Regions from separate parts of the Streptomyces sp. NBC_00557 genome, predicted to be linked through region 3. Evidence: riboswitches for the same ligand, from Rfam matches in the RefSeq annotation. Region 3 holds a riboswitch; each other region holds the start of a gene.

Region 1 (3,892 bases), 3.6 Mb from region 3:
CTCCCCGCTGTCGACCGTGGCCACCCCGTGGTGGATCTCGTATCCCTCGACCCGCTCGCCGAGGGCCTCGCCGGCCGGCCGGGTCAGGGTCTTCTCGCGGGCGAACCGCACCCGTACGGGCAGCACACCGAGGCCGTCGACCGCGCCGGCCCGCGACTCGACCTCGTCCTCGATGTGCTCGCCGAGGATCTGGAAGCCGCCGCAGATGCCGAGGACCGGGCGTCCTTCCGCGGCCCTGCGCACCAGGGCCTGAGCGAGCCCCCGCTCCCGCAGCCACTGCAGCGCCCGTACGGTCCCGCGGGTGCCCGGGATCACCGCCAGGTCGGCGTCGGCCAGCTCCTCCGGGCGGTCCACGAACCGCACCACGACGCCCGGTTCGGCGGCCAGCGCGTCCACGTCCGTGAAGTTGGACATCAGCGGGATCGCGCACACGGCGACGCGCAGCACGTCCTCGCCGACCGGGGGAGCCACGGCGGACTCGCGGACGGTGCCGCGCAGCGACACCCTGAGGCCGTCCTCCTCGTCGATGCCGAGACCGTGCCGGAACGGCAGCACGCCGTACGCACGACGCCCGGTGAGGCCCTTGAGCATCTCCAACCCCGGCTCCAGCAGCGAGACATCGCCCCGGAACTTGTTCACCAGGAACCCGGCGACCAGCTCCTGGTCCTCCCGCGACAGCAGGGCCACGGTCCCGAAGAAGGAGGCGAAGACGCCGCCGCGGTCGATGTCGCCGACCACCAGCACGGGCAGCCGCGCGTTCCGCGCGATCCCCATGTTCACGATGTCGGTCCGGCGCAGGTTGATCTCGGCCGGGCTGCCCGCCCCCTCACAGATCACCGCGTCATACGTGCCCCGCAACTCGGCGAGGCAGTCCAGCACCGTGCCGAGCAGCCGCTGCTGGCGCCCGCCGTGGTAGCCGCGCGCGCTCAGCTCGCCCACCGGCCTGCCCAGCAGCACCACCTGGCTGCTCTGCTCGCCGCCCGGCTTGAGCAGCACCGGGTTCATCAGCGCGGTCGGCTCGATCCGGCAGGCCTGGGCCTGCATGGCCTGCGCCCGGCCGATCTCCGCGCCCTCGCGGGTCACGAAGGAGTTGAGCGACATGTTCTGCGCCTTGAACGGCGCGACCTTCACGCCCTGACGCACCAGCCACCGGCAGATCCCGGCCGTCACGACGCTCTTCCCGGCGTCGGAGGTGGTCCCGGCGACCAGCAGCCCGCCCCCTGTCATGCCGTGTGTCCCTTCACGAGTCGGCGCGCGGCGAGGGTGACGCCGAGCGCGAGCAGGCCGACGCGGCGCGAGAGCCGTACGGCCCGGTCGATGTCGGTGACCCGGACGGCGCGCCCGGCGGCCCCGTTGAGGACCGGCCGGTGCTCGATCCGGCCGCCGTAGGAGAGGGTTCCGCCCAGCCGGACGCCGAGGGCGCCCGCGAACGACGCCTCCACCGGGCCGGCGTTGGGGCTCGGGTGCCGGGCCGCGTCGGCCTTCCAGGCGCGCAGGGCGCCGCGCGGGTCGGGGCCGGCGACGGCGGCGAGGACGGCGGTCAGCCGCGCCCCCGGCCAGCCGGCCACGTCGTCGAGGCGGGCGGAAGCCCAGCCGTAGCGCCGGTAGCGGGGGGACCTGTGACCCACCATCGCGTCCAGGGTGTTGACGGCCCGGAAGCCCAGCAGCCCCGGCACCCCGGCCACGGCCCCCCACACCAGGGCGCCCACGACGGCGTCGGAGGTGTTCTCGGCGACGGACTCCACCACGGCCCGGGCGATTCCGTCGGCGTCCAGCGCCTGCGGGTCCCGGCCGCACAGATGCGGCAGCCGCGCCCGCGCCGCCTCGACGTCCCCGGACTCCAGCGCGCGGCCGATCGCGCGGGCCTCGCGGGCGAGCGAGGTGCCGCCGACGACCGCCCAGGTGGCGGCGGCGGTCAGCGCGACGGAGGCGGCGGGGGAGGGGCGTACGACGCGTGCGGCCAGCGTGCCGAGTGCGACGGCGCCACCGGCGCACACGGTGGTGTGCAGGGCGCCCCAGCCGCGGTGGTCGTGCCACAACGCGCGGTCCACGGCAGCGGCCGCACGCCCGAACACGGCGACCGGATGCCCGCGGCGCGGATCGCCGAGGAGCAGGTCTCCGAGAAGGCCGGCGGCGGCGCCGTACGCGTACGTGCGATCGGCACCCATCGGCTCAGCCGGCCGTGGGGTGAAGTGCGGGCCTGGTAGCGGTCCTTGTCCTTCGGCAGCCGGGCATGGCGATCGATGTCCTCACTCAGGGTGTCCGCGCCCTGGTTCGACGAGATTCGGCGGTGAGAGTTCCTGGCTCCCGGGTTCTTCCCCGGTGACAGTGGCGGGACCGCGCCGGATTCGCACCGGCTTCCTCTCTTGCCGCCGTACATGGCCTGGGCAGTCCACCACGGGCCCGGAACGGCCGTCAACTTGCCGTTGACCTGCGCGGGGAGAGTGTGCCGATCCCCACACTGCGGGACGCCCGTGACGGCTGGGCACGGCGAAGGCTCCCCTCCGTCAGCGGCGGAGGGGAGCCTTCGGGATGCCCGATGCGTGCGGCTCGGCCAGGACGCGGAGACGACTCCGGTCAGGACGTGGAGACGATGACGGTCAGGACTTGGAGACGATGAGGACGATGCCGTACGCCACCGCCGCCGCGCACGCGGCGAAGCAGACGTAGGCGGCGGTGACCGCGAGGGCGGCGGAGCCGCCCTGCGCCGCGGCCTTCTCGCGCCGCGCCAGACCGTTGACGCCGAGGGTGAACAGGGCGACCAGGCCCACCGTGAACGCGAGGCTGACGCCGAAGACGGAGCCGAGGGCCGACCAGTCGATCTTCATGGGGTTGCTTCCTTGGGTACCGGTGTGGCCGGGGTCAGACGGTGGCGGCCGGCGGGACGGCCTCGGGCGTGGGCTCGGCGGCGGCCGGGGCCGGGATGGTGGCCGTCAGGTCCTCGCCGATCGTGCCCGCCGGGGGCGGGGTCACGGCGGCGATGGCGGTGGTCACCACACCGGCCGGCTCCGCGGACGGGTCCACGACGTTGGTGTGGTCGATGACCTCGCGGCGGGAGAGCTTCCAGATCCCGGCGCTCGCGGCGACGAGGAAGACGGCGACCACCGCAGTGCCCCAGTCGCCGAGAGCCGTGACGGTCTCGGCGCCCGCGCCGACCAGCGCGGCGGCCGGGAGGGTGAGCACCCAGGCTACGGCCATGCGGGTCGCGGTGGACCAGCGGACCACCCCGCCCTTGCGGCCGAGGCCCGCGCCCATGACCGAGCCGGAGACGACGTGCGTGGTGGACAGCGAGAAGCCCAGGTGGGAGGAGGCGAGGATGGCGGTGGCGGCGCTGGTCTGGGCGGCGAAGCCCTGGCGCGGCTCCAGCTCGGTCAGGCCCGTGCCCATGGTGCGGATGATCCGCCAGCCGCCGATGTAGGTGCCGAGCGCGATGGCCAGGCCGGCGGAGAGGATGACCCAGGTGGGAGGGTTCGAGCCCGGCGCGATGGCGCCGCCGGCGATCAGCGCGAGCGTGATGACGCCCATCGTCTTCTGGGCGTCGTTGGTGCCGTGGGCGAGGGAGACCAGGCCGGCGGAGGCGATCTGGCCGGCGCGGTAGCCCTTGCGGGTGGCCTCGCCCTCGGCCTTGCCGCCGATGCCGTAGGAGAACCGGGTGGCCACCATCGAGGCGACGCCGGCCACGACCGGCGCGGCGACCGCGGGCAGCAGCACCTTGGTGACCAGGACGTCACCGTGCACGGCGCCGAAGCCGGCGGAGGCGACGGCGGCGCCGATCAGACCGCCCATCAGGGCGTGCGAGGAGCTGGAGGGCAGGCCCACCAGCCAGGTCACGAGATTCCAGAGGATCGCGCCGACCAGGGCGGCGAAGATGACCTCGGGACGGATGCCGGTC
Region 2 (3,892 bases), 1.7 Mb from region 3:
GCGCGGAGGTCACGGCGCTGCTCGCCCGCCCGCCCCGCGCCCGTACCTTCCCGCTGTCCTGCGACGATCCCCGCTGCCCCGTGCGCTGGGGCGCCCTGCTGCCTCTCACCGCCGACGGCCCGGACGGCGAAGGCGCCCCCGGCGCCCTCGCCCTGTTCGCCGCCGAGGAGTCGGCCGCTCTCGTGCGCGCCGGCGAGGAAGCGGCCCGCCGGCTCTCCGCCGACGTGGAACTCGCCGCTCTCGACGGGGTCCGCGCCCGCGCCCACGAGGCCGAGGTGCGGGCGCTGCGCGCGCAGATCTCCCCGCACTTCATCTACAACTCCCTCGCCAGCATCGCGTCCTTCGTCCGCACCGACCCCGAGCGCGCCCGCGAACTCCTGCAGGAGTTCGCCGACTTCACCCGCTACTCCTTCCGGCGCGAAGGCGACTTCACCACCCTCGCCGAGGAACTGCGCTCCATCGAGCAGTACCTGGAGCTCGCCCGCGCCCGCTTCGGCCGCCGCCTGAAGGTGACCCTGCGCATCGCTCCCGAGGTGCTGCCCGTGACGCTGCCCTTCCTCTGTCTGCAGCCCCTGGTCGAGAACGCCCTCAAACACGGCCTGGAGGGACCCGTGGAGCGATTGAGCGTGACGATCACCGCCGAGGACGAAGGCACCGAGGCCCGCGTCGTCGTCGAGGACAACGGCGTCGGCATGGAACCGGAACGCCTGCGCGCCATCCTGCGCGGCACCGCCGGCCCGGCCACCGGCATCGGCCTGAGCAACGTCGACCGCCGGCTGCGCCAGGTCTACGGCGACGACCACGGCCTGGTCATCGAGACGGGCGTCGGCGCGGGCACGAAGATCACCCTCCGCGTCCCGAAGTTCCGCCCCGGCATCCAGGCCCGCTCCGCACAGGGGTAGCCGCCGGCGCCGCTCCCGTTCGGCGGGAGAGGAAGATCACGTAAGGGGAGGCGGTCTTGGCCGTGCGCCTGTGACGCGGTACGGTCGGTCCGATATCGACGACGGCGGAACGGAAGCCGGTGGGAATCCGGCACGGTCGCGCCACTGTATGCGGAACCCCCGTAAGGGACCCGTGAGTCAGACCCGTGGCCGTCGTCCTGTGCACCACCGAGATGGGACGCGAACTCCCAGAGGAGGTCCTGCCATGGCGCAGACCGTCGCCCAGCCGACAGCCACCACCCCCGTCGTACCCGCCAAGCTGCCGCTGAAGGCGATAGCTCCCTGGGCGGTCTTCTTCGGCGTACTCATGCTGATCCTGCTCTACTTCGTCGGCGCCGAGCAGGGCGCCACCTCCGTGTTCAACGGCACGGACGTCCACGAGTGGGTGCACGACGCCCGTCACCTGCTCGGCTTCCCCTGCCACTGACGCCGGGGACACCGCCCACCCATGAACTCCGCAACCGTACGGAACCTGCTCGTACGGGGCATGCTCGCCGGCCTCGCGGCCGGCGTGCTCGCCCTGGTCGTGGCGTACGTGCTCGGTGAGCCGAACGTCGACAAGGCGATCAGCTTCGAGCACGCTCACACGCACGAGCACGAGACGGAGACCGTCTCCCGCTCCCTGCAGTCCACCGCGGGCCTCGCCACCGGCGTCCTCGTCTACGGCGTCGCGTTCGGCGGCATCGCGGCGCTCGCCTTCTGCTTCGCCCTCGGACGGGTGGGCCGCTTCGGCCCGCGGGCCACGGCACTGCTGCTGTCGGCGTGCGCGCTGCTCGCCGTGTACGTGGTGCCGTTCCTGAAGTATCCGGCCAACCCGCCGTCGGTGGGCGACCCCGGCACCATCGGCAAGCGCACCGCCCTGTACTTCCTGATGATGCTGCTCAGCGTGCTGCTGGCGGTCGCCGCCACGATCCTGGGCAAGCGGCTCGCGCCGAGCCTGGGCACCTGGTGGGCGACCGTGGTGGCGGTGGCCGCGTTCACCGTCGTGACCGGCCTGGCCTACCAGTTCCTGCCCGCCGTCAACGAGGTACCGAAGGACTTCCCGGCCACCCTGCTGTGGCGGTTCCGGCTCTCGGCACTGGCGATCCAGACCACGCTGTGGGCCGGATTCGGCCTCGCGTTCGGCGAGTTGGCCGACCGGCTGCTGAACCCCAGGCCGACGAAGGCCACCAGCGGGCACGCGGTTCCGGCCGCACACTGACCGGTCCAGCAGCCCAAGGCCCCTCGGAACCGCCCGAGGGGCCCTTCGCCGTGGCACCACCGCACCGCCGCACCGCCTCCAGGCCGTCCCCGCCGGAGCCGGCTATCCGGCCTCCTCCGACGCGGCGAGCGGACGCCCCAGACGCAGATTCCAGCGCCCGGCCCGGCCACTGAGTTCGGTGACCGTCAACGGCGGTACGTCGAGGCGCCAGAAGACGGACAGGGGCAGCCCCAGCGCGCCCACGACCGCCGCCCGCACCACCTCCGGCTCGACCACGGCGAGCGTACGGCCGTCCAGCGCCCGCGCGTCGGCCAGCCAGCGCCCGACGCGCCCGCACAGGTCGCGCACGGACTCACCGCCGTGCGGTGCGCACTCCGGGTCGGTGAGCCAGCGGCCCACCGCGTCCGGCTCGGCGGCCCCCACCTCGCCCAGGGTCCGGCCGCGCCAGCGCCCCACGTCGAGCCCCGCCAACTCCCTTGCCGGCACGCCGTCGAGGCCCAGCGCCACGGCCGTCTCCCGGCAGCGCACGCCGGGGGAGAAGAGGACACGCACCGCGGAGGGCAGCGAGCCCGCCGCCGCGCGGGACTGTGCCGCGCCGCCGTCGTCGAGCGGTCCGCCGTCGTCGAAACGCGCCTGCCGCGCGGACTCGCTCATCGCGGGGGAGACCAGGAGGACTCGGCTGGTCAAACGGTGGCTCCTGCTGTCGTCATGGCGGAACGCCGGCTCGGGTGCCCAGCCGTTCGGCGTGACCGGTGGGGAAGCGGAGCGCACGGACCGCGCTGGCGCCGGCCGCCTCATCCCGTGCCGCGCGGTCGCGACCCTAGCATTCGCGGCCGGGTCCGGTCGGGGCCCGTGGGGCCTGACCTTGGCGTGGGTGCCGACGGTGGCGGCGGTGGCGGCGCTCGCCGGCGGCGCGGCAACGGTCGGCACGGCGGTCGCCGTCGCCAGGCCGGGCCGAGCGGCGAGCGGCGGTCCGGCACGTGGGCGCCGGTGAGCTCGCTGACCAGCCGAGGGCCGGGCATGCACAGCCGCCGGACGCGGGCGTACCGCTCGGGTTCCCTCGGCGGCCCAGGCGATCTTCGGCTCGGCGGCCTGATGGTGATCGCCGAGCCACCCCCGGCGACGATCCCCGCGGCGCCGAGCCGCTCGTCGGTGAGCAGGGCGCACGCTTCCGCGCCGCGGCGCCGACGGCGACCCCGCCGGCGTCACCCGGGCCGGTCGTCGTGGCCCGTCCGGCGCGTCCGGCCCGTCGGGCGCGTCCGGCCCCTCGTGGCACGTCAGGCACGTCCGGCACGACCTCGTACGCGCCGACCGCCGGCGTCGTACCGTCCGGCACGGCCCGCGCCCCCGCCCCCGCCCCGCGGGGGCGATGCCCGCGCAGCGTGCCACCACCCACCGATCACACCGCGGGGCAAGGCCCCGGGGGCCGGTGTGCCGCGGCCGGTCCAGATGTGTGCTGCCCGGCCTGGGCCGACCATGGAGGAGAGACGAGGGAGAGACCAGAACGCCGGCCCGTACGGCGCGAGCCGAGGGGCCGGGCGGGAAGGAAGCCGAGGCATGGGCGCGACGCAACCCTCCCGGGCAGGCCACGACCGGTCGGCGGCGGCTTCCGCCGCGCCGCCCAGTGGCCTGCTGGATCTGCTCAGCGTCGCCGCGGTGGTCCTGAACGCCGAGGGGCAGGTGGTCTTCTGGAGCCCGAAGGCCGAGGACCTCTTCGGCTACACCGCCGAGCAGGCGCTGGGGCAGTACG
Region 3 (3,892 bases):
GACCGGCATCCTGGCGACGATGCCGTACATCGCGCTGCAGCTCGTGGGCATCCAGGCGGTGCTGGACGTGATGGGCGTGGGCGGCGGCGACACCACGAACTGGTTCGTGAAGGACCTCCCGCTGCTGATCGCCTTCGGTGTGCTGGCGGCGTACACCTACTCGTCGGGCCTGCGGGCCCCCGCCCTGATCGCGTTCGTCAAGGACACGCTGATCTACATCGTCATCGCGGTGGCGATCATCTACATCCCGATCAAGCTGGGCGGTTTCGACGACGTCTTCGCCAAGGCGGGGCACGCGTTCAGCCAGGTCAACCCGGCGACGGGCAAGCCGCGCGGCGCGCTCACGCCCCCGGAGGCCGGCCAGTGGACCTACGCCACGCTGGCCCTCGGCTCGGCCCTGGCGCTGTTCATGTACCCGCACTCGATCACCGCGACGCTCTCCTCCAGGAGCCGTGAGGTGATCCGCCGCAACACCACGATCCTGCCGCTGTACTCCCTGATGCTCGGCCTGCTGGCCCTGCTGGGCTTCATGGCGATCGCGGCCGGCGTGAAGGTCACCAACGGGCAGCTGGCGATCCCGCAGCTGTTCGAGGACATGTTCCCGGACTGGTTCGCGGGCGTGGCCTTCGCGGCGATCGGCATCGGCGCGCTGGTCCCGGCGGCGATCATGTCGATCGCGGCGGCGAACCTGTTCACCCGCAACATCTACAAGGACTTCATCAAGCCGGACGCCACGCCGAAGCAGGAGGCGCAGGTCTCCAAGATCGTGTCGCTGCTGGTGAAGGTGGGCGCGCTGGTCTTCGTCCTCACCATGGACAAGACGGTCGCGATCAACTTCCAGCTGCTGGGCGGCATCTGGATCCTGCAGACCTTCCCGGCCCTGGTCGGCGGCCTGTTCACCCGCTGGTTCCACCGCTGGGCGCTGCTCGCCGGCTGGGCGGTCGGCATGGTGTACGGCACGCTCGCCGCGTACGGGGTCGCCTCCCCGACCCAGAAGCACTTCGGCGGCTCGGCCAAGGAGATCCCCGGCATCGGCGAGATCGGCTACATCGGCCTCACCGCGTTCGTCCTCAACGTCGTGGTCACCGTGGTCCTGACCGTCGTCCTCAAGGCCGCGAAGGCCCCCGAGGGCGTGGACGAGACCAGCCCGGATGACTACACGGCGGACGCCGGCGACCCGGGGGTGCAGGTGGAGCTGCCGCCCGCCACCGCGGGCGCCGGTCACTGAACGACCGCCGTACCAGGGGCCGCCGGAGACGTTCCGGCGGCCCTTTGCCGTACCCCTCCGGCACACTCGGTGCCATGGACATCGTGATCCGGCGGGCCGTGCCCGACGAGTACGCCGCCCTGGGCGAGATCACCGCCCGGGCCTATCTCCAGGACGGTCTCCTGGACTTCGGCGAGAGCGACGCCTACCTCGGTGAACTCAGAGACGTGGCACGGCGCGCGGCAGCGGCCGAGGTTCTCGTGGCGGTGCGCGACGGCGCCCTCCTCGGCGGGGTCACCTTCGTGCCCTCCCCCGGTCCGATGGCCGACATCGCCCGTCCGGGAGAGGCCGAGATACGGATGCTCGCCGTCGCCGCGGCCGCCCGCGGCCAGGGGGCGGGCGAGGCCCTCGTGCGGGCCTGCGTCGACCGCGCACGCGCCGCCGAGGGCTGCCGGGCCGTGGTCCTGTCCACCCAGCGCACCATGCGCGCCGCCCACCGCATCTACGAACGCCTGGGTTTCGTCCGCACACCCGAGCGGGACTGGAAGCCCCTCCCGGAGCTGGACGACATCACGCTGCTCACCTATGAGTTGACGCTCTGACACCGCCCCGACACAACATCTGGGGGTGACGCGACAGCCCGGCACTACATGTATGCTCATGCTCGCTGTCGCCGCAGGGGAATCCGGTGCGAATCCGGAACTGTCCCGCAACGGTGTACTTGTGCGCGTCTGCGCCCAGGAGTCAGTCCGAGGACCTGCCGGCAGCGCACCCGGCCGTCCGGTCCGGGTGCCCCCAGACGTCCGGGCCTCGTGGAATGGGCCGGCGGACGCGACGCCGTGTGCGCTCGTGGCTGCCCCCTGCCCTGAAGCGAAGGCCCCCGTGCCGAGCAGGGAGAGAGCCCCACGTGACCATCGCGCCAGCAGATCCGGCTTCAGACAGCGGCATCCCGGCCGCCGAGGAGACCGACGGTCCCGGCGCCGCGCTGCTGCGGACCCTGACCGGGCTGACCGCCGACCTCCCCGACACCGACCCCGGCCGGGTCGCCGCCGCCGCGCTGCGCGGCCGGTCGGCCCGCGCCGACGAGGCCGAGCTGCGCGAGCTGGCCACGGAGGCCGCCGCCGGGCTCATCTCCGAGGACCCCGCCTACTCCCGGCTGGCCGCCCGGCTGCTGACCCTGTCCATCCGCGCCGAGGCCGCCTCGCAGGGCGTGACGTCCTTCACCGAGTCGGTGGCCGTCGGGCACCGCGAGGGCCTGATCGCCGACCGGACCGCCGCGTTCGTGCGGCTGCACGCCGAGCGGCTCGACGCGCTGATCGACCGCCGGGCCGACGACCGCTTCGGCTACTTCGGGCTGCGCACCCTGCACAGCCGCTACCTGCTCCGGCACCCGATCACCCGCAAGGTCGTCGAGACGCCCCAGCACTTCATGCTGCGGGTCGCCGCCGGCCTCGCCGAGGACGACACCCCCCGTTCGGTGGACGAAGTCGCCGCGCTCTACGGGCTCATGAGCCGCCTCGACTACCTCCCGTCCTCCCCCACGCTCTTCAACTCCGGCACGCGGCACCCGCAGATGTCGTCCTGCTACCTCCTGGACTCGCCCAAGGACGAGCTGGACTCCATCTACGACCGCTACCACCAGGTGGCCCGGCTCTCCAAGCACGCCGGCGGCATCGGCCTGTCCTACTCCCGCATCCGCGGCCGCGGTTCGCTGATCCGCGGCACCAACGGGCACTCCAACGGCATCGTCCCGTTCCTGAAGACGCTGGACGCCTCGGTGGCGGCGGTGAACCAGGGCGGCCGGCGCAAGGGCGCCGCCGCGGTCTATCTGGAGACCTGGCACTCCGACATCGAGGAGTTCCTGGAGCTGCGCGACAACACCGGCGAGGACGCCCGCCGTACGCACAACCTGAACCTCGCGCACTGGGTCCCGGACGAGTTCATGCGCCGGGTCGAGGCCGACGCGCAGTGGTCGCTGTTCTCCCCGTCCGACGTGCCGGAGCTGGTGGACCTGTGGGGAGAGGAGTTCGACGCCGCCTACCGCAAGGCCGAGCAGGCGGGTCTGGCGAAGAAGACCCTGCCGGCCCGTGAGCTGTACGGCCGGATGATGCGCACCCTCGCGCAGACCGGCAACGGCTGGATGACCTTCAAGGACGCGGCCAACCGCACCGCCAACCAGACGGCCCTGCCGGGGCACGTGATCCACTCCTCCAACCTCTGCACCGAGATCCTGGAGGTCACGGACGACGGCGAGACGGCGGTGTGCAACCTGGGCTCGGTGAACCTCGGCGCCTTCGTCGACACGGCGGCCGGCGACATCGACTGGGAGCGGCTGGACGACACCGTCCGCACCGCCGTCACCTTCCTGGACCGCGTGGTCGACATCAACTTCTACCCGACCGAGCAGGCCGGCCGGTCGAACGCCAAGTGGCGTCCCGTCGGCCTCGGCGCGATGGGGCTGCAGGACGTCTTCTTCAAGCTGCGCCTGCCCTTCGACTCGCCGGAGGCCAGGGCGCTGTCCACGCGGATCGCCGAGCGGATCATGCTCGCCGCGTACGAGGCCTCCGCCGACCTCGCCGAGCGCAACGGCCCTCTGCCGGCCTGGGAGAAGACCCGTACGGCCCGGGGCGTGCTGCACCCCGACCACTACGGCGTCGAGCTGACCTGGCCGGAGCGCTGGGCGGC

Evidence for each region. Region 3 has a riboswitch for cobalamin ahead of OG956_RS11590 (ribonucleoside-diphosphate reductase subunit alpha). Riboswitches for the same ligand answer to the same signal wherever they lie in the genome.
Region 1: it holds a riboswitch for cobalamin, as region 3 does, so the genes downstream of both, OG956_RS28270 (cobalamin biosynthesis protein) here and OG956_RS11590 (ribonucleoside-diphosphate reductase subunit alpha) in region 3, are expected to answer to the same signal.
Region 2: it holds a riboswitch for cobalamin, as region 3 does, so the genes downstream of both, OG956_RS04195 (CbtB domain-containing protein) here and OG956_RS11590 (ribonucleoside-diphosphate reductase subunit alpha) in region 3, are expected to answer to the same signal.

The regions. Positions count from the first base shown of each region.
Region 1 is NZ_CP107796.1:6,436,624-6,440,515, forward strand. Features, by position in the region: gene OG956_RS28265 (cobyric acid synthase) at 1-1,227, opposite strand, end outside; gene OG956_RS28270 (cobalamin biosynthesis protein) at 1,224-2,168, opposite strand; cobalamin riboswitch at 2,276-2,412, opposite strand; gene OG956_RS28275 (hypothetical protein) at 2,601-2,828, opposite strand; gene OG956_RS28280 (inorganic phosphate transporter) at 2,863-3,892, opposite strand, start outside.
Region 2 is NZ_CP107796.1:1,088,722-1,092,613, reverse strand. Features, by position in the region: gene OG956_RS04200 (sensor histidine kinase) at 1-902, shown strand, start outside; cobalamin riboswitch at 970-1,110, shown strand; gene OG956_RS04195 (CbtB domain-containing protein) at 1,147-1,368, shown strand; gene OG956_RS04190 (CbtA family protein) at 1,390-2,142, shown strand; gene OG956_RS04185 (histidine phosphatase family protein) at 2,245-2,829, opposite strand; gene OG956_RS04180 (SpoIIE family protein phosphatase) at 3,700-3,892, shown strand, end outside.
Region 3 is NZ_CP107796.1:2,796,002-2,799,893, forward strand. Features, by position in the region: gene mctP (monocarboxylate uptake permease MctP) at 1-1,228, shown strand, start outside; gene OG956_RS11585 (GNAT family N-acetyltransferase) at 1,303-1,809, shown strand; cobalamin riboswitch at 1,862-1,986, shown strand; gene OG956_RS11590 (ribonucleoside-diphosphate reductase subunit alpha) at 2,115-3,892, shown strand, end outside.